4 regions of the Serratia sp. Ae19-1 genome follow, and region 1 is predicted to be linked to each of the others. Evidence: predicted binding sites of a transcription regulator. Region 1 holds the regulator's gene; each other region holds the start of a gene.
What was found. Region 1 encodes LexA, which represses DNA repair genes until DNA is damaged. Its sites were predicted from a motif close to TNCTGTATGTACATACAGNA; they were not measured.
Positions count from the first base shown of each region.

Region 1 (5,789 bases):
ACCGTCGGCGTCAGCCAGCTTGGGCGCTGGGCTTCGATCGGATCGATCGACTCGCGCCACTGCGGCACGTGCTGGTTGAGGTAAGCCGTCAGCGGCAATGGCTCGCCGAAGTTGACGTAACCCTGGCCCAGATTGCGCAGCTTGCGCAGGCCGCGCACCATCTGCGGCAGGCTCTCTTTTTCCTTGGTGGCGCCGCGCAGCTCTTTGGCGTAGGTGCCCACTTCCATCACGTGCTCGTAACCGATGTAGATCGGCACCAGCGTGATCGGACGGGCGCCGCCGCGCAGCATCGCCTGGATGGTCATCGACAGGGTGCCGGTCTTCGGCTCCAGCAGACGCCCGGTGCGGGAACGGCCGCCTTCCACGAAGTATTCCACCGAGTAGCCGCGGGTGAACAGCTCGCCGAGGTATTCGCGGAACACCGTCGAGTAGAGCTTGTTGCCCTTGAAGGTGCGGCGGATGAAGAACGCGCCCAGACGGCGGAAGATCGGGCCGGCCGGCCAGAAGTTGAGGTTGATGCCCGCGGCGATGTGCGGCGGCACCAGGCCCTGGTGATACAGCACGTACGACAACAGCAGGTAGTCCATGTGGCTGCGGTGGCAGGGCACATAGACGATCTCGTGCCCGTCCTGCGCCAGCTGGCGCACGCGCTCGGCGTTGGTGACGTTGATACCCTGATACAGCCGGTTCCAGGTCCAGCTCAACACGCGATCGGACAGACGCACGGTTTCGTAAGAGAAGTCGGCGGCGATCTCTTCCATCAGCGCGATGGCGTTCTGCTGGGCTTTCTCGTGCGAGATCTTCTTGCTGCGCGCTTCGTCCTCGACCGCTTTTTCGATCGCCTTTGACGCCAGCAGCTTGTTGAACAGATCCTGACGGGCCGGCAGGCTTGGGCCTACTGCGGCCAGGCGCTGACGCGAGAAGTGCATGCGCGCCACGCGCGCCAGTTTCTGCGCGATGGTTTTATCCGTGCCGTGCTCGGTGGCCATGCGGCGCAGCGAAACGGTGTTGGAGAAACGCACGAAGCTATCGCGGCCGAGCCACAGCACGGCGAAGAATTTCTGCACGCCATTCAACAGACGCAGGTGCGGCGTGCCGTGGCCTTCGCGGCCCGGCGAGCGGCCGAACATCACCGAAACCGGCAGCATCTGGATGTCGAGATCCGGATTGCTGCGATGCAGATCCAGATAGTCGTGGAACAGTTTTACCGACTCTTCTTTCGGGGTGTAATAGCGGAACACGCGCGGGCCGTCGTGAATGAACACGTAGCTCGGCAGCACGGTGCCGTCGATCTCCAGCGAGTCGAGCGGATCGGGCAGATCCTGCGCCAGGCACTGGGTGCGCAGCGTCAGCAAATCCGCCTTGGAATTGTAAGGCAAAACATACAAAATCGGCCGTGAGGGATCCAACCCTAGCTCGGTAACCGGATCTGATGGGATGACCTTACTTCTCACCAACAATTTAAGTGGTAAATTCAATAGTTTATAATAAATTTTACGCCAACCTGACATAACAACGTGAAGCCTCTTGTTAGCAATGCGCCGCAAGCATACCAGAAACCGGGTAGCAGATCTGTGGTGTTCGAAAACCGAGAGCCGTCAGCGCGGACTGTTCTAGACTCTTTTTATTATGACCGACCTCTGAGAAAGGCACGAAAACATGGCAAACCAAGCAACCGGATTGACCCGCATCATCAAGGCCGCCGGCTATTCCTATAAAGGGCTTTCCGCCGCCTGGCAACACGAGGCGGCGTTCCGCCAGGAGCTGGTGGCGGCCGTCCTGGCTATCATACTGGCTGTGTGGCTGGATGTGGGTGCGATAGCGCGCATTTTATTGATCGGATCGGTCGCGCTGGTGATGATCGTCGAGATCCTGAACAGCGCGATCGAGGCGGTGGTGGATCGCATCGGCAGCGAACATCACGAGCTGTCCGGCCGGGCCAAGGACATGGGATCGGCGGCGGTGTCGCTGGCGATCGTGCTGGCGCTGTTCGTTTGGGGCACGGTCTTATGGCAGCATTTCGGCTGACGAAAGGCGCCTACTGACTGATTTTTATTTATTCTTCGGTTCCCAATCCGCGCTTACCTGTATATACTCACAGCAAGACTGTATAAACAAACAGGGGGCGGAATGAAAGCACTAACTACCAGACAGCAAGAGGTCTACGATCTGATTCGCGATCATATTTCGCAAACGGGCATGCCGCCAACGCGTGCCGAGATCGCGATGCGTCTGGGGTTCCGCTCGCCTAACGCCGCCGAAGAACATCTGAAGGCGCTGGCGCGCAAAGGGGTGATTGAAATCGTCTCCGGCGCGTCGCGCGGCATCCGCCTGCTGATGGAAGAAGAGGAAGGCCTGCCGCTGATCGGCCGCGTCGCCGCCGGCGAGCCGCTGCTGGCGCAGCAGCACATCGAAGGGCACTACCAGGTGGATCCTTCCCTGTTTAAACCGAGCGCAGACTTCCTGCTGCGGGTGAACGGCATGTCGATGCGCGACATCGGCATCCTGGATGGCGATCTGCTGGCGGTGCACAAAACGCAAGACGTGCGCAACGGCCAGGTTGTGGTGGCGCGCATCGAAGACGAAGTGACGGTCAAACGCTTGAAAAAACACGGCAACGTGGTTGAGCTGCTGCCGGAGAACAACGAATTCCAACCGATCGTGGTCGATCTGCGTCAGCAGAATTTCACTATCGAAGGGCTGGCGGTTGGCGTGATCCGCAACGGCGACTGGATTTAAACGCCGCGCCATCCGTACCGCTCCCTGTATCAATCGCCCCTGTTCTGGGGCGTTTTTGTTTCTGACTTTGCCCTTCGCCACTGTTACGGGAACATCTCATCATGCGTTTGATTTCCGCCTTCACCAGCGACACCGATAAAGCCCTGTGGCGCCTGGCATTGCCGATGATTTTCTCCAATATCACCGTGCCGCTGCTCGGACTGGTGGACACTGCGGTGATCGGCCACCTCGACAGCCCCATTTATCTGGGGGGCGTGGCGATCGGTGCGGTGGCGACCAGCTTCCTGTTCATGCTGCTGCTGTTCCTGCGCATGAGCACGACCGGCCTGGCGGCACAGGCGCTGGGGGCGCAGAACCCCCAGGCGCTGGCGCGCGCGTTTATGCAACCGCTGCTGCTGGCGCTGTTGGCCGGGGTGGCGATCGTCCTGCTGCGCTACCCGCTGATCGAACTGGCGCTGCAGATCGTCGGCGGCAATGCCGACGTGCTGGAACAGGCGCGGCGTTTTCTTGAGATCCGCTGGCTGAGCGCTCCGGCGGCGCTGGCCAATCTGGTGCTGCTGGGCTGGTTGCTCGGCGTGCAGTATGTGCGTGCGCCGGTGATCCTGCTGATCGTCGGCAACCTGCTGAACATTGTGCTGGATATCTGGCTGGTGATGGGCCTGGGCTGGAACGTGCGGGGAGCGGCGGCGGCGACCGCCATCGCCGAATACGCCACGTTGCTGCTCGGCCTGTGGCTGGCGTGGCGGGTGATGCGCCTGCGCGGCATCACCTTGCCGATGCTGTGTGAGGCTTGGCGGGGCGATCTGCGCCGCCTGCTGGCGCTCAACCGCGACATCATGTTGCGCTCATTGTTGCTGCAACTGTGTTTTGCGTCGCTGACCATCTTCGGCGCTCGCTTGGGGAGCGATGTCGTGGCGGTCAACGCGGTATTGATGAATCTGCTGACGTTCACCGCTTATGCGCTCGACGGCTTCGCTTATGCGGTGGAGGCCCATTCGGGCCACGCCTACGGCGCTCGGGACGACAGCCAGCTGCGCAAGGTGTGGCACGCGGCCTGTCGGCAGGCGGGGCTGGTCGCGTTGGCCTTTGGCCTGACCTATGCCGTCATCGGCCAGCAGATCGTGGCGGCGTTGACCTCTTTGCCGGAGCTGCGTGCGTTAGCCGCCCACTATTTACCTTGGCAGGTCATCCTGCCGCTGGTCGGCGTGTGGTGCTATTTGCTGGACGGCATGTTTATCGGCGCCACGCGCGGCGCCGAGATGCGCAACAGCATGGCGGTGGCCGCGGCGGGATATGGTATTGCGCTGTTCAGCGTGCCGCTGCTCGGTAACCATGGGCTCTGGCTGGCGTTGGCGGTGTTTTTGGCGCTGCGCGGCCTGGCGTTGGGCTGGATCTGGCACCGTCACCAGCTGCGTGGCAGTTGGTTTACTGCACGCTAGTCCAGAAACTTTGTCAGGTAATAAATTAGATTTTTTTATGCTTTTATTCATGTTTACTTACATGTTTTCGGTCCGGGCCTGTTCACGTTAGCTTCTTGTTTGTTGGCGTTTTTTGTTTTTATTTTATTTATTAATGGTTTTTTATACTGGTTTTTTTGTTTTAATTTCTTTGTTTGACTAGAATTAGTCTTGTGGCTGGCGAATGAATGGGCGTGATTACCCTTAAGGTGAGGGCGTAATCAGCCAGAAATATTTCTGGTTAACCCCGGCCGGTTACAGGGATCGCTGATTCACCACAGGTTAACGGAGAGACTATGAATAAAGATCAAGCCGACGGTAACTGGAAGCAGCTTAAAGGCAAAGTGAAGGAAAAATGGGGCAAGCTGACTGATGACGATCTGACGGTCATCGAAGGGAAACGCGAACAGCTGGTCGGTAAAATTCAGGAACGCTACGGTTATCAGAAAGAGGCGGCCGAGAAAGAGGTGAAAGCCTGGGAAGATCACACCAAACACCGCTGGTAATTTGCAGGGCCGCCATTGAAGGCGGCACGCACAGCGCAGGCCGGCGTCGCCCCATCCTCTGGCGTCCCGGCCGCAGGTACAAGGAAGTACCTGACTTCGTATTGCTTACTTCTTCTTGATGGCGATGCTGTGATCGTGTTCGGCGCAGTCATGCTTGCTGTCGCAAGCCTCAACCTCCACGCAGGCGGCACACAGACCGTGCGCCTCCACCACGCTGTGCCGCAGCGCAAATCCGGCCTCCTGCGCCAGCTTCTGCAGCGTTTCTTCTACGCCCTCGGTAGTGCGTTCGGTCACCTGGCCGCAGCGATCGCAGATAAACAGCGCGGACGTATGCATCGGTTGTTCGAAGTGATGGCATAGCACGTAGCTGTTGGCGGACTCCACCCTATGGATAAAACCTTGCTCCAGCAGAAAATCCAGCGCGCGGTAAACCGTCGGCGGCTTGGCCTGCGGTTCGGCGACGCGCAGCAGATCGAGCAGGTCGTAAGCGCTGATTGCACCGGGTTGCTGAGTCATCAGACGCAGCACTTCCAGCCGTTGCGGCGTCAATCGCACATTGCGTTGCTGGCAGAGGCGTTCCGCCTGCGCCAACAGCTTTTCCTGGGTGGTTGAGTTCATCGCAAATATCCCGGTACGTAAAAAAGCCGATTTTACCATGATTACGGCGAATCGCCGAGAGTTGCCCCTTTTCCCCTGAGGATAGTGCAGAGAAAGGCGCGTTGGCCGCGTTAAACGAGAGGTGCATCACAACTTTTTCCCGCAGGCGGGCGGCAAATCAACATTGCCGATTTTAGCGCTGGAGAGCGGGCGGTGAGAGCGGTATAACGCGCCTCACCCGCGTTAAAAGCTGGAGCCCCGCGTGATGACGGAAAGAGAGAAATTGTTAAGCGGCCAGGTGTACAACAGCCGCGATGAAGAACTGATCGCCATGTACCACCGGGCGAGGGCGTTGACTAAATGCCTGGGTGCGCTGGATTCGCATCAGGCGGACGAAAAAAACCGCCTGCTCGGCGAGCTGTTCGGCGCCTGGGGAGAAGCAAGCTGGATTGAAACGCCATTCTGGTGCGACTATGGGCAACATGTCCGC
Region 1 is NZ_JBCHWD010000002.1:221,921-227,709, reverse strand. It holds gene plsB (glycerol-3-phosphate 1-O-acyltransferase PlsB) at 1-1,511, opposite strand, end outside; gene AAIE04_RS06490 (diacylglycerol kinase) at 1,660-2,028, shown strand; gene lexA (transcriptional repressor LexA) at 2,131-2,739, shown strand; gene dinF (MATE family efflux transporter DinF) at 2,841-4,178, shown strand; gene AAIE04_RS06475 (CsbD family protein) at 4,493-4,702, shown strand; gene zur (zinc uptake transcriptional repressor Zur) at 4,808-5,320, opposite strand; gene AAIE04_RS06465 (sugar O-acetyltransferase) at 5,565-5,789, shown strand, end outside.

Region 2 (5,789 bases), on a different contig from region 1:
GCGGCCGACAAGGAATTTTGACGCCCGCAGCGCAGGCGCCGCCAAACGATCAGGAAATCGCGATGAACTGCTCGCGCAGCTGATGGATTTCGTCGCGCAACGCCGCCGCCTGTTCGAACTCCAGGTTCTGCGCGTGAGTGTACATCTGCGCCTCCAGATCGCGGATCTTCTGATCCAACGCTTTCGGCGTAAGGTTCTGAAGCTGAGCGCCGCTTTCCGCCGCCTTGCCCTTGCCTTTGCCCTTGGCGCGGTTGACCGGTTGGCCGATCTGCAGGATATCGCCGATCTTCTTGTTCAGCCCCTGCGGCACGATGCCGTTGGCTTCGTTGTACGCCTGCTGCTTGGCGCGGCGCCGCTCGGTTTCGCCGATCGCCTTGGCCATTGAATCGGTGATGCGATCGCCATACAGGATCGCTTTGCCGTTCAGGTTACGCGCCGCGCGGCCGATGGTCTGGATCAGCGAACGCTCGGAGCGCAGGAAGCCTTCCTTGTCGGCGTCCAGAATCGCCACCAGCGACACCTCAGGCATGTCGAGCCCCTCACGCAACAGGTTGATGCCCACCAGCACGTCAAACTCGCCCAGACGCAGATCGCGGATGATTTCGACCCGTTCCACGGTATCGATGTCCGAGTGCAGATAGCGCACGCGCTCGCCATGCTCTTCCAGGTATTCGGTCAGATCTTCCGCCATGCGTTTGGTCAGGGTGGTCACCAGCACGCGCTCGTTGATCGCCGCGCGCTTGCGGATCTCGGAGAGCAGATCGTCCACCTGGGTGGCGACCGGCCGCACCTCGACGATCGGATCCAGCAACCCGGTCGGACGCACCACCTGATCGATCAGATCGCCGCCGGATTTCTCCAGCTCATATTTGCCCGGCGTCGCGGAGACATAGATGGTCTGCGGTGCCAGCGCCTCGAACTCCTCGAAGCGCAGCGGGCGGTTATCCAGCGCCGACGGCAGGCGGAAACCGTATTCCACCAGCGTTTCCTTACGCGCGCGGTCGCCCTTGAACATCGCGCCGATCTGCGGAATGGTGACGTGGGATTCGTCGACCACCAGCAGGCCGTCCGCCGGCAGGTAATCGAACAGCGTCGGCGGCGGTTCACCCTCGGCGCGGCCGGACAGGTAGCGCGAATAGTTTTCGATGCCCGAGCAGTAACCCAGTTCGTTCATCATCTCCAGATCGAACTGGGTGCGCTGCGTCAGGCGCTGCTCTTCCAGCAGCTTGTTGTTGGCCAGCAACACCTTGCGGCGGTCCGCCAGATCGACCTTGATCTCTTCCATCGCCTGCATGATCCGCTCGCGCGGCGTGACGTAGTGCGACTTAGGGTAAATGGTAAAACGCGGCACCACCTGCTCGATCTGCCCGGTCAGCGGATCGAACAGCGACAGCCGTTCCACTTCTTCGTCGAACAGCTCGACGCGCAGCGCCAGCTCGTCCGATTCCGCCGGGTAAATGTCGATCACCTCGCCGCGCACGCGGAAGGTGGCGCGCTGGAAGGCCTGATCGTTGCGGGAATACTGCAGCTCCGCCAGCCGGCGCAAAATGGAGCGTTGATCGATGATCATGCCCTGGGTCAGATGCAGCATCATCTTCAGGTAAAGATCCGGATCCCCCAGGCCGTAGATCGCCGACACCGACGCCACCACCACCACGTCGCGCCGTTCGAGCAGCGCCTTGGTGGCGGAAAGACGCATCTGCTCGATGTGCTCGTTCACCGACGCGTCTTTTTCAATGAAGGTGTCGGAGCTCGGCACGTAGGCTTCCGGCTGGTAGTAGTCGTAGTAGGAGACGAAGTACTCCACCGCATTCTCCGGGAAAAACTCTTTCATCTCGCCGTACAGCTGCGCCGCCAACGTCTTGTTCGGCGCCAGCACCATGGTCGGCCGATTTAAATCGGCTATCACGTTGGCGATGGTGAAGGTCTTGCCCGAACCGGTGACCCCCAGCAGCGTCTGGTGCGCCAGGCCGTCTTCCAGCCCCTCTTCCAGCTTGCGGATGGCTTCCGGCTGATCGCCGGCCGGTTTGAATTCAGAATGCAGTTTGAACAGTTTACTCATGGCTCGGCTACCCTGTGGAGATGCGCGCGCTCAGGCGGCCAGCCGGCTCTGCGCCGGGCATGGCCCCTAATTATGGAAAGTGTCGGCGATTTGCGCCAGTGCCCATGATACTGGATATAAAACCAGCTTCAAGCGGATTCGTCGCTGCGCCCGGCGTGGCGAGCGCGTCATTGCACCGTGGCGTTACAGTCGGGTGACATTTTTATTGTCAATAACAGATTTATCCCCAGAACTTGCCGCAAATTAACTTATTGATAGCACCGCGGCGAAAAATCATACATAGAAGCGCGAACAATACCCTTGCGTCTTGATTTTAATTAACCTATTGATATTTAATTAATTTAATAAAAAGACGAGAATGCGGACAAAGCGAACAGAACCCGCGTCCGCTCTCGCTTTACAGCGTTTTTCTAAATCTAATACACAAGGTTATCCACAGGAATAGTGGATAACTCTCACCGCCCCGCCCGTGGCGGGAGTTACAGAAAGAAAGCTTTTCGCCCTTTACACTCGCCAAAATGCCTTTTTTAGTTATTTTTTCATAAAAATATCGCTTTGTTTATGCCGATTAATACTAAAAATCCCCATTGCCAAAATCGCATTGTCCCCTTTCGCCCCGATCGTTCTTGACGGCGGCGCAACGCCTTGCACCACGCCCACCTCGGGGAGCACCACAAGAGTGCAAAAAACGTTCGGGTTAACTTCCCCGCGTATTTTCGAGCCGCCGCGGCGCCGCCCGCCAGGCCCGACCGGCGGTTAACAAGACGATAACAACCTGCCATTTTCATCCGACGAAAAAACTGGCCTGGGAGTTGCTTTATCTTTCTGCGTGCACACCGGACGCGGCAGCATAATGCGCTGCCCAGTGCCCCATCCCGGCGTCGCACTATCCTTCGTAAAAGCGCGAGAACGACACCAAGTCGTCATAAGCGTCGCTTTTCACGACATATTGACTGTCATTCCGTCCACCGCTAACCGTGTTCGGGCATCGGACGGACGGCATTTTGTTCCAGGCATTGCCACACTCGGGAAATCAGCCGCAAAAGCGGCCTTTGCAGCAACCCGCCAACGGGTGGAATGGGCGTCGATGAGGAGAATGCCAAATGCTGAGCCTGAGATCGGTCAATCAATTTTACGGGCAGAACCACATCCTGTGGGACATCAATCTGGAGCTGCCGCGCGGCCAGTGCACCGTGCTGCTCGGGCGCAACGGCGTGGGCAAAACCACGCTGGTCAACTGTATCGTGGGGCACTTGCCGGTGGTGAGCGGCAGCATGACCTGGCAGCCGGCGGATGAGCCGCCGCAAAACCTGCTGTTGCAGCCGATGGAGCGCCGGGCCGCGCTGGGCATCAGCCACGTGCCCCAGGGGCGGCAACTCTTCTCGCAGCTGAGCGTGGAGGAGAATCTGCAGGTGGCGCAGATGGCCGTGCGCGGCGCTCCTCGCCGCATTCCGCCGCTGATCTACAGCCTGTTCCCCAACTTGCGCCAGATGCGCGCCCGCCGCGCCGGCGATCTGTGCGCAGGCGCCCAACGCCAGCTGGCCATCGGCCGTGCGTTGGCCCAGGAACCGGCGCTGCTGATCCTCGACGAACCGACGGCGGGCGTGCCGCCTTCGATCGCCGCCGACATCGGCAACGTGATCCGCAGGCTCAACTATGAGTTAGGCATGACCATTTTGTTGGTAGAACATCAGCTGCCGTTCGTGCGCCGGGTGGCGGATCGCTTTTGCCTGCTGGATAGCGGGCGCACGGTGGCGCACGGCGCGCTGGCGCAGCTGGATGAGGCGCTGATCGGCGTCGGTCTGGCGGGACAGGACGGAGGATGAGGGAGCGAGGCTCCCTCATTGAGAGTTTATAACAGGCTGATATCCAGATATTGTCCCAACGGCGCCCGTTCGGCCTGCGGCAGGTGCGGGATTTCGCCCAGCAGCGGCGCCGGCAGCATGCGGCGCAGCGTGGCCAGGTATTCCTGATGCCGTCGCCCCGGCGGTGCCACGTCGTTGGCGATCCAACCGGCCAGCGTCAGCCCCGCCTGTTGCACCGCCTGCGCCGTCAATACCGCATGGTTGATGCAGCCCAGTTTGATGCCCACCACCAGGATCACCGGCAGTTGCTCCTGCTGTACCCAGTCGGCGAAGGTGTACTGCGCCGACAACGGAGTAAACCACCCGCCGGCGCCCTCGACCAATACCCAGTCGGCGCGCTGTTCCAGCCGGCGCAGGCCGTCGGACAGCCGCGCCGCGTCGATCGGCCGGCCTTCATCGGCGCTAACGATATGCGGCGAAGTCGGTTCGGCAAAAACGTAAGGGTTCACTTCGTCGTACCCCAGCGCCACGCCGCTGTTGGCCTGCAGCGCCAGCGCGTCGCCGTTGCGCAGCCCCTCGGCGGTCATCTCGCTGCCCGAGGCCACCGGCTTATAGCCGGCGCTGCGGTAGCCCGCCAGATTGGCGGCCTGCAGCAAGGCGCTGCTGGCGACAGTTTTCCCGACCTCGGTGTCGGTGCCGGTCACGAACCAACGTTTAATCACGATAAATCACTCCATAGGCCAGATGATAGCTGAGCGGGAACTGCCCCTGCCGGCACGGGTAAGCCGCCTGCAAAGCGGCGAGACGGCCGCGCGACATCAGGCCGCCCTCGCGTCCCTGGTGCAGATGCGTCGCCCCGATGCCCTTAAGCGAACGCATCAGCGTCATCACGTCCGGGTAATTCAGGGTGCGCAGCTCCGTCACCAGCTCGTGTCGATAGTCGGCGCAGGCGGCGCGGATCTGCGCCAGCGGCAGGAAGGCGTTCACGTGGCGCTCACCATCCACCTGTTGCCAGGCGTCCCCCAACTCCTGCAGCGATCCCGCCGCCAGCGTGGAGAACAGGATCACGCCGCCGGGCCGGGTGACGCGATACAGCTCCGCCAACGCCGCGGGCAGATCGCTGCACCACTGCACCACCAGGCTGCTGAAACAGATGTCCATCGCCGCGTCGGGCAACGGCACCTGCTCGATATCGCCCAGCAGATAATGGTGCGCCGCCTGTTGCTGGCGGGCGAATGCCAACATCCCTGGTGCCAGATCGAGCGCCGTCACCTGCTTGCCGCGCTCGCGCCACCGGCGGCTGAAATAGCCGGTGCCGCAGCCGGCGTCCAGCAGCCGTTCGCCCGGATGAGCGCTGCCCATCTCCAGTAAGCGCTCGCCAACGTCACGCTGCAGCGCGGCGGCGGCGTCGTAGCTGCCAGCCGCGCGGCTGAAAGCCGAGGCGACCGCCTGTTTGTTCACCCTGTCATTGGCTGACGTCATGCAATACCTCCAGCAGACGATCGATATCCTGCGGCTGATGCGCCGCCGTCAGGGTAATGCGCAGCCGCGCGCCGCCCGGCGGCACCGTCGGCGGACGAATGGCGCTCACCCACAATCCGCGCTCGCGCAGCCTTGTCGCCAAATCGAGCGTGCGCTGATTGTCCCCTACCAGCAGCGGCTGGATGGCGGTGTCGGAGTCCGTCAGGGTCAGCGCCAGCGGCGCCGCCCCCTGGCGGAAGCGCCGAATGTTGTCCTGCAGTCGGGCGCGCAGTTCATCGCCCTCTCGAATGCAGGCCAGCGCCGCCTGCAGCGCGCAGGCCTGCGCCGGCGGCATCGCGGTGCTGTAAATCAGATGGCGGGCGAACTGCAGCAGGTACTCGGCGGTCGCCTCATCGCACAGCACCGCCGCGCCGCTGACGCCGAACGCCTTGCCAAAGGTC
Region 2 is NZ_JBCHWD010000001.1:439,111-444,899, reverse strand. It holds gene uvrB (excinuclease ABC subunit UvrB) at 50-2,062, opposite strand; gene AAIE04_RS02195 (ATP-binding cassette domain-containing protein) at 3,166-3,888, shown strand; gene bioD (dethiobiotin synthase) at 3,915-4,589, opposite strand; gene bioC (malonyl-ACP O-methyltransferase BioC) at 4,582-5,349, opposite strand; gene bioF (8-amino-7-oxononanoate synthase) at 5,333-5,789, opposite strand, start outside.
Region 2: uvrB (excinuclease ABC subunit UvrB) is a predicted target of LexA. The motif match lies at 2,171-2,190, and genes of this name have one in related genera.

Region 3 (5,789 bases), on a different contig from region 1:
GCCATAACGCCAGAGGTTTCGTATGGAGAATTACGCCAATCAATCTCACTGGCAGGAGATTCAACGATTCCTGCCGGAAAATTTTCGGCTGCGGCCGGGGGAAGAACCGACCGAGGTGTGGTGGCCCTGGCGGCAGCACCGTATTCATCTGGACTGCTATCGCCGCCCGGAGGCGCCGGTGAAAGTGATCCTGTTTCATGGGGTCGGCACCAACGGCCGACAGATGTCGACCATCCTGGGAGCGCCGCTGGCGCGCCGGGGGATAGAGACGATCGCCGTCGACATGCCGGGGTACGGAATGACGCAGATGGGCGGCCAACGGCGGCGCGTGCGTTACGACGACTGGGTGCAGATCGGCAGCGATCTGATCGACGCGGAACGGGCGAAGGATGCGCGGCCGATTGTGCTGTACGGCCTGAGCGCCGGCGGGATGGAGACTTACCACGTGGCGGCGTTGAACCGGCAGGTGAAAGGCATTGTCGGCATGACGTTTCTCGATCAGCGTGAACAGCAGGTGCGCGACGAGACGGCATTGAATCTGTTGATGAGCCGCCTGGGCATTCCGTTGGCGCGGCTGACGGCCGCCACGCCGCTGGCGGGTATGGCGATGCCGATGGCGCTGGCGAGCAAGATGCATGCGCTGGTCAATGACAAGGCGGCGCTCAAGGCGTGCCTGGCGGACAACACCTCGGCGGGAGCCTGGGTGACGATGCGGTTTTTGGCCTCGTACGCGGAGTATGCACCCGCCATTGAACCGGAAGCGTTCGACGTTTGCCCGGTTCTGTTGACGCAACCGGCGCAGGATCGCTGGACGCCGTTGCACCTGAGTGAACTGTTTCTGCGGCGCATTCGGCGGGTGCCGGTGACCACCGTGATGCTCGAGAACGCCGGGCATTATCCCCTCGAGCAGCCGGGCCTCGATCAGATGGTTGAAGCGGTGCATCGTTTTTGCCTGGCCGCAGCGGAGCGGTGAGGCGACGGCGCATGTTCTGAAGACGCCACTGCAACTCAGCATGTTATCCACAGTTTTAGTGGATAACGTGTGTGCAAGGCAGAGTGAAACCGTTAGCAGGCGTAAAAAAAAATCGCTCAGAAAATTATTATATTACGCGTCAAACTGTGTTCTGACGGGGGATAGGGGGTTTCACGCGTTCGCGTTTTGTTTATGCCTCACTGTATAAATATACAGTTTGGTTATGAATATGCTGAGCACTTCAAGGTTGTATGCTTTTTCACCAGGTGAGCCCCTGACGTTACCGCTATTTGCCGATCGTGTGGCCTGCGGCTTTCCTTCACCGGCGCAGGACTATGTCGAGAGCCGGCTGGATATCGGCAAGCTGCTGGTGCGCCATCCTAATGCCACCTATTTCGTGCGCGCCAGCGGTGAGATGGAGCGAGCAGGATGGATCAGGCACTACCGACAGATGAAGAAACTGAGCATCCGAGAAACAGCAGACGCGACAGGCTACAGTACTTCCCAAGTTTGTCGCATTCAGGCCTTCTATAAAGAAGTTGAGACTGATTAAAAAGCAGCCTTAATGTACAATAATTTTCGATATCCAAACTGACCCCATGAACAATCAATGAGTTAGAGGTAAAAGATGATTTCATACAAAAAAACCATACCTGCTCTTGTCATATTCGCTTTATCTAATGCTGTGGCATATGCGAATGATTTCGACAAATCAAATGAAGCGATGGCAATTTCAGCAATAGGTTTTTCTGGCTCAAATGCTCGTGTTGCACATGATGTTTGTGGGGCAACCAATGAGAAAATTGATAAATATAAAAAACAAATAAAAGACTCATTAACTAGAACATTAAAGTATGAACAGTCAGGATTCGATACGCATTGGGATAATGGTTGGAAAAATGCTGATTTTTTGGTTAAGTCGTTAAGTAATGATGAAGCCTATAAAAAAGAATATTGCCAAGAGGTTTTAGATGGAATTAATAATCCTGAAATGAATTAAGGATTATTCCTTATTCGGGGTTCTACGCCGGAACTCCAGATTTTTCCGTCCGCTAAAATTATCCCCGGTTGAGCAGCTTTATACCGTCAGCTCGCAGTGGACCATCAGGGGAAATGTGGCGGTACAGCGTTTGTCGGGTTATCCCAAGCTCCTGGCATAACGTACTGACTTTCGTCTCTGGCCGTCCCATTGATGCCATTGCCAGTCGCAATTTTATTGGCGTCATTTTGTAAGGCCGTCCGCCGTTCCTCCCGTGGGCTCTTGCTGAGGCAAGGCCTGCCGCTGTTCTTTGCGGCGCTGTACGCAGCAGAGACCGACGGCCGCGCGCGACTGGCTCGACACCCGCTTAGTCCCGCCCTCTGGTCAAATGCAGGCTGACGTGTACAGCCTGCAGGCAGAGGATTTCGTCTGGCAACCGGTATCGCCCGCCGTCGGCGCCGTTCGCAATGACAATCCCTCACTCATCCTGCCCATCGATACGCCAACGGTCTGAGTGCTGCATTATCCACAGTTTTGGTGGGTATCATGTGTGCAAACACACGTGAAGAACGCCAAAAGTTGCAGGAAAAATCACTCAGAAAATTATTATATTACACGGCAAAGTGCGATCCGCCGGGGAATTAGGGGTTGCACGCGTTCGCGTTTTGTTTATGCTTTACTGTATAAATATACAGTTTGGTTATGAATATGCTGAGCACTTCAAGGTTGTATGCTTTTTCACCAGGTGAGCCCCTGACGTTACCGCTGTTTGCCGATCGTGTGGCCTGCGGCTTCCCTTCACCGGCGCAGGACTATGTCGAGAGCCGGCTGGATATCGGCAAGCTGCTGGTGCGCCATCCTAACGCCACCTATTTCGTGCGCGCCAGCGGCGAATCGATGATCGACGGCAATATTCGGGATGGCGATCTGCTGATCGTCGACAGCGCCCTGACGCCAGAGCACGGCAATATCGTGATCGCCGCGGTGGACGGCGAATTCACCGTCAAAAAACTGCAGCGCCGGCCCGACGTGCGGCTGTTGCCGATGAATCCCGCCTACACGCCGATCGTGTTCGACGACGAAGCGCAGCTGGAGATCTTCGGCGTGGTGACCTTTATCGTCTACGCGGCACTGTAGCCATGTTCGCCCTGGTAGACGTCAACAGCTTCTACGCTTCCTGCGAAACCATCTTCCGACCCGATCTGCAAGGGCGGTCGGTGATCGTGCTGTCCAACAACGACGGCTGTGTGATCGCCCGCAACGCCGAGGCGAAGGCGCTGGGCGTGCCGATGGGCGCGCCTTATTTCAAGATCAAAGAGGAGATGCGCCGCCGCAACGTCGCGGTGTTCTCCTCCAACTACGCGCTGTACGCGGATATGTCCCGCCGGGTGATGGACACGCTGGAGGAGATGGCGCCGGCGGTGGAGATTTATTCGCTGGACGAAGCCTTTCTGCGGCTGGACGGCGTGGCGCACTGCGAGGCGCTGGAACTGTTCGGTCATCGGGTGCGCGATCGCATCCGGCGCGAGCTGCATTTGACGGTCGGGGTCGGCATTGCACCGAGTAAAACGCTGGCCAAGTTAGCTAACTTTGCTTCCAAGAAATGGCGGGGGACCGGCGGCGTGGTGGACTTGTCCGATCCGGCGCGCCAGCGCAAGCTGCTGGCGTTAATCCCGGTGGAGGAGGTGTGGGGCGTGGGCCGCCGCCTGACCCGTCAGCTGCAGGCGATGGGCATTCACACCGCGCTGCAGCTGGCGGACTGCGATACCCGGCTGGCGCGTAAAACCTTCAGCGTGGTGCTGGAGCGCACGATACGAGAGCTGCGCGGCGAGTCATGCCTGCAATGGGAGGATGAAGCGGCGGCCAAAGAGCAGATCATCTGTTCCCGTTCGTTCGGCCAGCGCCTGACGCATTACCCGCACATGCGCGAGGCGATCTGCAGCTACGCCGAACGCGCCGCCGAGAAGCTGCGGCAGGAAAAGCGCTACTGTCGCAATGTGTCGGTGTTTATCAAAACCAGCCCGCATTCGGCGGGCGAAGGGTATTACAGCAATATGGGCACCGCCCGGCTGCAAACGCCGAGCAACGACAGCCGTGACATTATCGCCATGGCGGTGCGCGCGCTGGAGAGCATCTGGCAGGAAGGGCGACGCTACCTGAAGGGCGGCGTGGTGCTGGGGGATTTCAGCGCCGCCGCCATGGCGCAGATCGACCTGTTCGACGACTGTCCGCCGCGCCGCAACGGCAGTCAGCTGATGGCGACCATCGATCGTCTGAATCAGGAGGGGCGCGGGCGAGTGTGGTTCGCCGGGCAGGGGATCGTCAAGCCGTGGCAAATGAAGCGCGAAATGCTGTCGCCGGCCTACACCACCCGGCTGGCGGATATCCCGCTGGTGCGGTTGGGGGAGCGGGAGCCGCGTGATGCCGAGCCGAAGGCGGAAAAACGCCGCGGGTGACAGCCGGCGGCGTGGGTAGGCTATGCGTTACTTCACCGCTGCCGGATCCGGCTTATCGGGGGCGATGCCATACAGCACCATGGCGCGGTTGACCTCGCTGCTTGCGGCGGGGTTATTTATTTCTCACAGAGCTAATGTGGCAAGGACTAGCGGGCGAACTTGCACATTTACGCACGAATCCTTGCGCCTGGTCAGCGTCGATTATCCGCCAATAGTAATAATGATTGGCCCTCCAGCATTGACGCCGGGTGTACCTGTATTCGAACACTTGATGCCGTTGCAGGTCGCACTGATACCCGATCCTGTGATTTGAGTCACCCACTTACCGCGTTTTTGATGAGTAAAACCGATCTGCGTATACTTGTTATTATTTAGATAAACATCCCAAAAAACTTGTTTATAACCATTAACACAACCTACTCCACTGTTTTTATCCTGAATAGATGTTGACTCCGAAGCATTCGAAGGGATAGTCATTGGACTCTTACCACTTGAATGCATGCATATTTCATTTACAACCACAATCTTTGCAGTTTTATTGGTTTGATTCTTGAAGGTAACCGCATAGTCTTCCGAGGCCATAACAGCATTGGATGTAACGATAAGTGATAAGACAAAAAAACTCCGCAGCATCATTTTCCATACTCCTAGAAGTAAATACAAGCAACAAAGAATACCGCGGGGCAGTCTCTGTCAGTGATTTATTAACAATGACGTTTTCGATCCCATAAAAAGAAAGGGGATCATTACCATGCTGACTAACAGGATGGTTACTTAGAAGGTAGAATAAGTATAATAAAATGGCAATTTGGAAAATAAATAAATAAATAAATAAATAAACAAACAAGCAAATAATTTAAATGAAACTACTTTCAATGGCATTTATTTCACTGCGCAGTGTGCTGGCGTAACCGGGAATATCACGCTTGTTATTGGCGATAACCGTGAGAATCGGAATACGATTGATAACGGCACATGTCAAACTACAGCCAATGGCTTTCTTTGGGTAACGCGCTGTAAGAGTGAGCGTGTTTTATGCGGCGAAGTATAAAAGGGGAAATTCATCCCCTCATTCTCCGCCGCGCTTTCACACCACCGGCGCCACTGTCAGCAGCAGATTGGCGAAACGGCGCTGTTCGCCGGAGGCGATCACCAGCAGCGTTCGATCCGATTTGACCGCGGCGTAAAACGCCTCGCGCGGCAGGTGTTCGACCGGGCAATGTGCCGGCAGCAGCTGCCGGTATTCGGCTTCGATGGTGTTGGTGAAGTCCGGCGGGCAGGCCATCAGCGCCGCGCTTTCCACGTTGATGCAGGCCAGCAGTTTTTCCAGGATTGGCGGGGCGGCGAGTGTGCCGGGCGCCAGGTTCAGATAGACCACGGT
Region 3 is NZ_JBCHWD010000003.1:199,745-205,533, reverse strand. It holds gene AAIE04_RS11145 (alpha/beta hydrolase) at 23-973, shown strand; partial or broken gene AAIE04_RS11140 (S24/S26 family peptidase) at 1,197-1,388, shown strand; gene AAIE04_RS11135 (hypothetical protein) at 1,602-1,973, shown strand; partial or broken gene AAIE04_RS11130 (SOS response-associated peptidase family protein) at 2,287-2,466, shown strand; gene umuD (translesion error-prone DNA polymerase V autoproteolytic subunit) at 2,655-3,089, shown strand; gene umuC (translesion error-prone DNA polymerase V subunit UmuC) at 3,092-4,408, shown strand; gene AAIE04_RS11115 (hypothetical protein) at 4,610-5,044, opposite strand; gene AAIE04_RS11110 (RbsD/FucU domain-containing protein) at 5,496-5,789, opposite strand, start outside.
Region 3: umuD (translesion error-prone DNA polymerase V autoproteolytic subunit) is a predicted target of LexA. The motif match lies at 2,630-2,649, and genes of this name have one in related genera.

Region 4 (5,789 bases), on a different contig from region 1:
TAGCGCGAGTAATAGTCCTGCATATCCTCGATCTGCTCGACGATGATGCTGGCCCAGCTGCCTGCCGGTTTGCCCTGGATCCACGCGGGGCCGAGCTGCTGGAGTTTATCCAGCACCTGCTGACGCATGCGCTGACGGATCACCTGACCACACAGGAAACCGACCCGCTCCCGCAGCCAGCTCAACAGCGCCCGCAGCGCAAACGCGACGATCAGCCAGATAAACGAAGGGATCAGCTGTTCGCGCGGAGTGTGCTCGATGATCAGGGCGTGCAGCAGGCTGGCCAGCAGCCAGGCCTGCGCCACGATCAGCAGGCCGCTGAATAGCCCCAACAGCATGGAAAGGCGCAGCCAACGCTGCGCTAACGAACTCTGGGTTTTAAGCCAACGGGTTAACTGTTGCTGTCTGGTTTTTTTCATCAGATATGCGTCTGCGTCGCCGGCGCCCGTTTGTTACGAGCTGGGTTAACGTACTGTTAAATAATAGTGTTTGGCGCAATCGGCGACAAACAAGCGAGGGCTCATGTTACCTCGTCACCCGGCAGACTGAAAAGAATAAAGCGGGCGAAAGTGGCTATAACAGATGGGAGAGGGCGATTGCAGAACGCAGAAACAAAAAAAGCGGCTCGAGAGCCGCTTTTTGCTGATGACGAGAACGTCTTAGCAGACTTCGGCGCCGGCGATGCCGTCCAGGTAACGCTCTGCATCCAGCGCCGCCATGCAGCCGGTGCCGGCTGAGGTGATCGCCTGGCGATAGATGTGATCCATCACGTCGCCTGCAGCGAAGACGCCGGGGATAGTGGTTTGGGTCGCATTGCCGTGAATGCCGGACTGCACCTTGATGTAACCGTTTTCCAGCTCCAGCTGGCCACCGAAGATGCCGGTGTTCGGGCTGTGGCCGATGGCGATGAACACGCCGGCCAGCTCCAGTTCACGGGTTTCGTTTTCCGCTTTGGTGCTGCGGATGCGCACGCCGGTCACGCCCATTTCATCGCCCAGCACTTCGTCCAGCGTGTGGTCGGTGTGCAGCACGATGTTGCCGCTTTTCACTTTTTCCATCAGCCGGTCGATCAGGATTTTCTCCGAGCGGAAGCTGTCACGGCGGTGGATCAGATGAACCTCGGCGGCGATGTTGGACAGGTACAACGCTTCTTCAACGGCGGTGTTGCCGCCGCCGACCACCGCGACTTTCTGGTTGCGGTAGAAGAAACCGTCGCAGGTCGCACAGGCGGAAACGCCTTTGCCCTTGAACGCGTCTTCGGAAGGCAGACCAAGATAGCGGGCGGAAGCGCCGGTCGCGATGATCAGCGCGTCGCAGCTGTATTCGCCGCTGTCGCCGAACAGGCGGAACGGACGCTGCTGCAGATCGACGCTGTTGATGTGGTCGAAGACGATTTCCGTCTGGAACTTCTCTGCGTGCTCGCGCATGCGTTCCATCAACGCCGGACCGGTCAGGCCTTCGGCATCGCCCGGCCAGTTTTCCACTTCGGTGGTGGTGGTCAGCTGGCCGCCCTGTTCCAGACCGGTAATCAGCACCGGGTTCAGGTTGGCGCGCGCCGCGTAGACGGCGGCGGTGTAACCGGCCGGGCCGGAGCCCAGAATCAGTAATTTGCTATGTTTAGCCGTGCCCATGAATAACCTCTTTATTCCACAATGGCGGACAATGAAGCCGATTGTAGGGAAAATGACGCAGTAAAAAAAGCGCCGGGCGACGTTGTTAACGATTTGTATGATAGTTGTCGCCTATTAATGCGTCCATTGTCGGCAAATCGTACGCCGAACGCAGAAATTTAACTTATCAAAGCCGCCGTCCGCCAGCGAATCACCCACCGCGCAAAAACGGCGCATTCTGCGAGTTCAGCCGCTTCCGCCCGGGGTTTATCTGCCAGCGATTCATAACCAAAAATGGGATGCAGACTTTTCATGACGGTACGTTGTTCTGATTTTGCTTCTTTTACTTTGACAATCCGCTGCGCATTTGCGAAAACATCATAGGAAGAAGAAATTATCCCCGTAACACCAGCAAATCGTACGTATTTACGCCGTAAGGCGGCAATACGCACCAGGTGTGCGGAGCAGGGCGCGCAAGCGTTTGCTGATTTTTTCTCGACCGAAACGTCGTTACCGGCGCTGCGCGGGGTTGGACAGACAGGCTGCGCGGCGTGGAATGATGGTAGTGAAGAAGCATATGACAGGCATCGGGTCTTCGCTTGGAACGAACCCTTACACATTGACGTTGGCTAGGGTGTGGCAAGTGCACGGAAGAAAATAAGAGAGACAATAATAATGGCAGACAACAAGAAACGCCCGGGTAAAGATCTTGACCGTATCGACCGCAACATCCTGAATGAGCTGCAGAAGGATGGGCGTATTTCGAACGTCGAGCTTTCGAAGCGCGTGGGGTTATCCCCGACACCATGTTTAGAACGCGTGCGCCGTCTCGAGCGCCAGGGTTTCATTCATGGCTATACCGCATTGCTCAACCCGCATTATCTGGATGCGTCCCTGCTGGTTTTCGTGGAGATCACGCTGAACCGCGGCGCGCCGGATGTGTTTGAGCAATTCAACTCGGCAGTGCAGAAGCTTGAAGAGATTCAGGAGTGTCATCTGGTTTCCGGCGATTTCGACTACCTGTTGAAAACCCGCGTACCGGACATGTCGGCTTACCGCAAACTGCTGGGCGAAACCTTGCTGCGTTTGCCGGGGGTTAACGACACCCGTACCTACGTAGTGATGGAAGAAGTGAAACAGAGTAACCGTCTGGTTATCAAAACACGGTAAGGTGCAGGTGCAAAACCTGATTAAATTGGTTACACTCCTGTTTATTCATACAGTTTCGGCGCCGGGGAAGCTTCTCGGCGCTGTTGCTATGTCAGCTAACAGGAACCTGGAGAGCCTTTCTTGAGCCAGGAATATACAGAAGATAAAGAAGTTACCCTGAAAAGACTCAGCAGTGGCCGGCGTTTGCTGGAAGCTGTGTTGATCGTGGTAGCGATTTTTGCCGTTTACCTCATGGCCGCGTTGGTCAGCTTCAATCCGTCTGACCCAAGCTGGTCGCAGACCGCGTGGCATGAGCCGATTCACAACCTGGGCGGCGGTGTTGGGGCCTGGTTGGCCGACACGCTGTTCTTCACCTTCGGGGTGCTCGCCTACGCGATACCGCCGATCATGCTGGTTCTGTGCTGGGCGGCCTACCGCCAACGCGGCAACCGAGACTACGTCGACTATTTCGCGCTCTCACTGCGCCTTATCGGCACTCTGGCGCTGGTGCTCACCTCCTGTGGGCTGGCGGCGCTGAACGTTGACGATCTTTATTACTTCGCTTCCGGCGGCGTGATCGGCAGCCTGCTGAGCAACGCCATGTTGCCGTGGTTCAACGGCATCGGCGCCACGCTGGCGCTGCTGTGCGTGTGGGCGGCAGGCCTGACGTTGTTTACCGGCTGGTCCTGGCTGGTGATCGCCGAGAAGATCGGCGGTGCGGTGCTGGGCGTCGCGACGGTGATGACCAATCGCTCACGCCGCGAAGAACGCTATTTCGAGGATGACGAGCGTTACGTTGACGACGAGCCTGAGCAGGCAGGGAAGGGCGCCGCCGCAGCGGTTGCCGCGACCGCCGCCGGAGCCGCGGCCGCCGATGACGACGTGCTGTTCTCCGCGCCTTCGGTCACCGAAAGCGCCAAAGCGGCAGCGGAAGACGCTGCCGATCCGTTGCTCAGCGGCCTGCGCGCCGACGATGACGAAGTCGACGCTGAAGCGGCGCCAATCGCGCCGGCGGCTCCGCCTGCACCGGCGGCAACGGCGGCGGTCCACGAGCCCGTTGCTGCACCGGTTGGCGTTCAGGCGCCGTCGGTGACGGTGGCACCGGCCGCCCCGGCCTCGGTCAACCAGCACCCGGTAAGCGCCCCGCCACAAGACGCTACGCCGCCGCTATATTCCTTCGAGATCCCGGAAGAAACGCCGGCGCCGAAGGCGACGCGTCCGGTCGATCCTTATCAGGATGACGATGAGCCGCGCCTTGGCAACTGGCAAGAGCCGGCTGCGCCGCAACCGCAGGCGCATTCTCCCTTTGATTTTAGCGCTGCGCAGCGCGACAGCGTCGACCTCGGCGGTTCGGGCGGTTTCAGCGCCACCGGCGCCAGGCCGCAGCTGGACACGGCGGCGGCCACTGCCGCGGCGGGTGCAGCAGCAGCCACCTTCATGCCTGCTTTCACGGCGACCAGCGACGGCAATCCGCAGGTTAAACAGGGTATCGGCCCTGAGTTGCCGCGGCCGAATCCGGTGCGTATCCCGACCCGTCGTGAGCTGGCTTCTTACGGCATCAAGCTGCCTTCGCAGCGTGCGGCCGAACAGGAGCTGCGCCAGGCCGAGGCGGAGCCTCAACAGCCGGCGGCGGTGAACCCGCAGGAAGAAGAGGCGCTGCAAGAAGCCGCGCTGCGTCAGGCGTTTGCCGAACAGCAAAGCCAGCGCTACGGCGAAAGCTACGCGCCGGAGCAAGATGATGAGAGTGCATTGCAGGAAGCCGAGCTGAGCAAGGCGTTTGCCGAACAGCAGAGCCAACGTTACGGCGAAGAGTATCAACAGGACGACGAAGAGGCGCGGCAAGAAGCGGTGCTGCGTCAGGCGTTCGCCGAGCAGCAGCAGGCGCGCTACGGCCAGCAGGAGTCTGCCCCGCAGGCACCGGCCGCCAGTGCGGTCGATACCCGCAATGCTTTCAGCTTCTCGCCGATGGCGGATTTGGTGGACGATGGCCCTAGCGAGCCGATGTTCACGCTGTCGCCGCAGCTTGAAGAGCGCATTGAACTGCAGAGCGAGCAAGAGGACGATGTGCCGTTCGGCCAGTTTGAGCCTGCGGAGCCGGCTGCCCAGCCTCAGCAACCGTACCAGCAGCAGTACCAACAGCCGCAGCAGCAGCCGTATCAACCGTCGCCGCAGCAGCAATATCAGCAGCCGCAGCAGGCACCGCAACAGTCTCAGCAACCGCAGGCCGAGCAGCATCCGGCGATGGACAGCTTGATTCACCCGTTCCTGATGCGCAACGATCAGCCGCTGCAGAAGCCGACCACGCCGCTGCCGACGCTGGATCTGCTGACCGAAGCGCCGAAAGAGGTGGAGCCGGTCGATTCCTTCGCGCTGGAACAGAAGGCACGCCTGGTAGAGGCCAGCCTGGCTGATTACCGCGTGAAAGCCGACGTGGTAGACATCCTGCCGGGGCCGGTGATCACCCGCTTCGAGTTGGATCTGGCGCCGGGGGTTAAAGCGGCGCGCATTTCCAACCTGTCGCGCGATCTGGCGCGCTCGCTGTCGACTTCGGCGGTGCGCGTGGTGGAAGTGATCCCTGGTAAGCCTTACGTCGGTCTGGAGCTGCCGAACACCAAACGTCAGACGGTGTATCTGCGCGAAGTGCTGGATTGCCCGGCCTTCCGCGACAACCCGTCGCCGCTGTCCATCGTGTTGGGTAAGGACATCTCCGGCGAACCGGTGGTGGCGGATCTGGGTAAGATGCCGCATTTGCTGGTTGCCGGTACCACCGGTTCCGGTAAATCGGTCGGGGTCAACGCCATGATCCTGAGCATTTTGTATAAGGCCACGCCGAAAGAAGTGCGCTTTATCATGATCGACCCGAAAATGCTGGAGCTGTCGGTTTACGAAGGCATCCCGCATCTGTTGACCGACGTGGTCACCGACATGAAAGACGCGGCCAACGCGCTGCGCTGGTGCGTGGGCGAAATGGAACGCCGCTACAAGCTGATGTCAGCTCTGGGTGTACGTAACCTGGCCGGTTACAACGAG
Region 4 is NZ_JBCHWD010000001.1:876,036-881,824, forward strand. It holds gene cydD (heme ABC transporter permease/ATP-binding protein CydD) at 1-419, opposite strand, end outside; gene trxB (thioredoxin-disulfide reductase) at 660-1,631, opposite strand; gene AAIE04_RS04275 (hypothetical protein) at 1,790-2,062, opposite strand; gene lrp (leucine-responsive transcriptional regulator Lrp) at 2,286-2,780, shown strand; gene AAIE04_RS04285 (DNA translocase FtsK 4TM domain-containing protein) at 2,901-5,789, shown strand, end outside.
Region 4: AAIE04_RS04285 (DNA translocase FtsK 4TM domain-containing protein) is a predicted target of LexA. The motif match lies at 2,816-2,835, and genes of this name have one in related genera.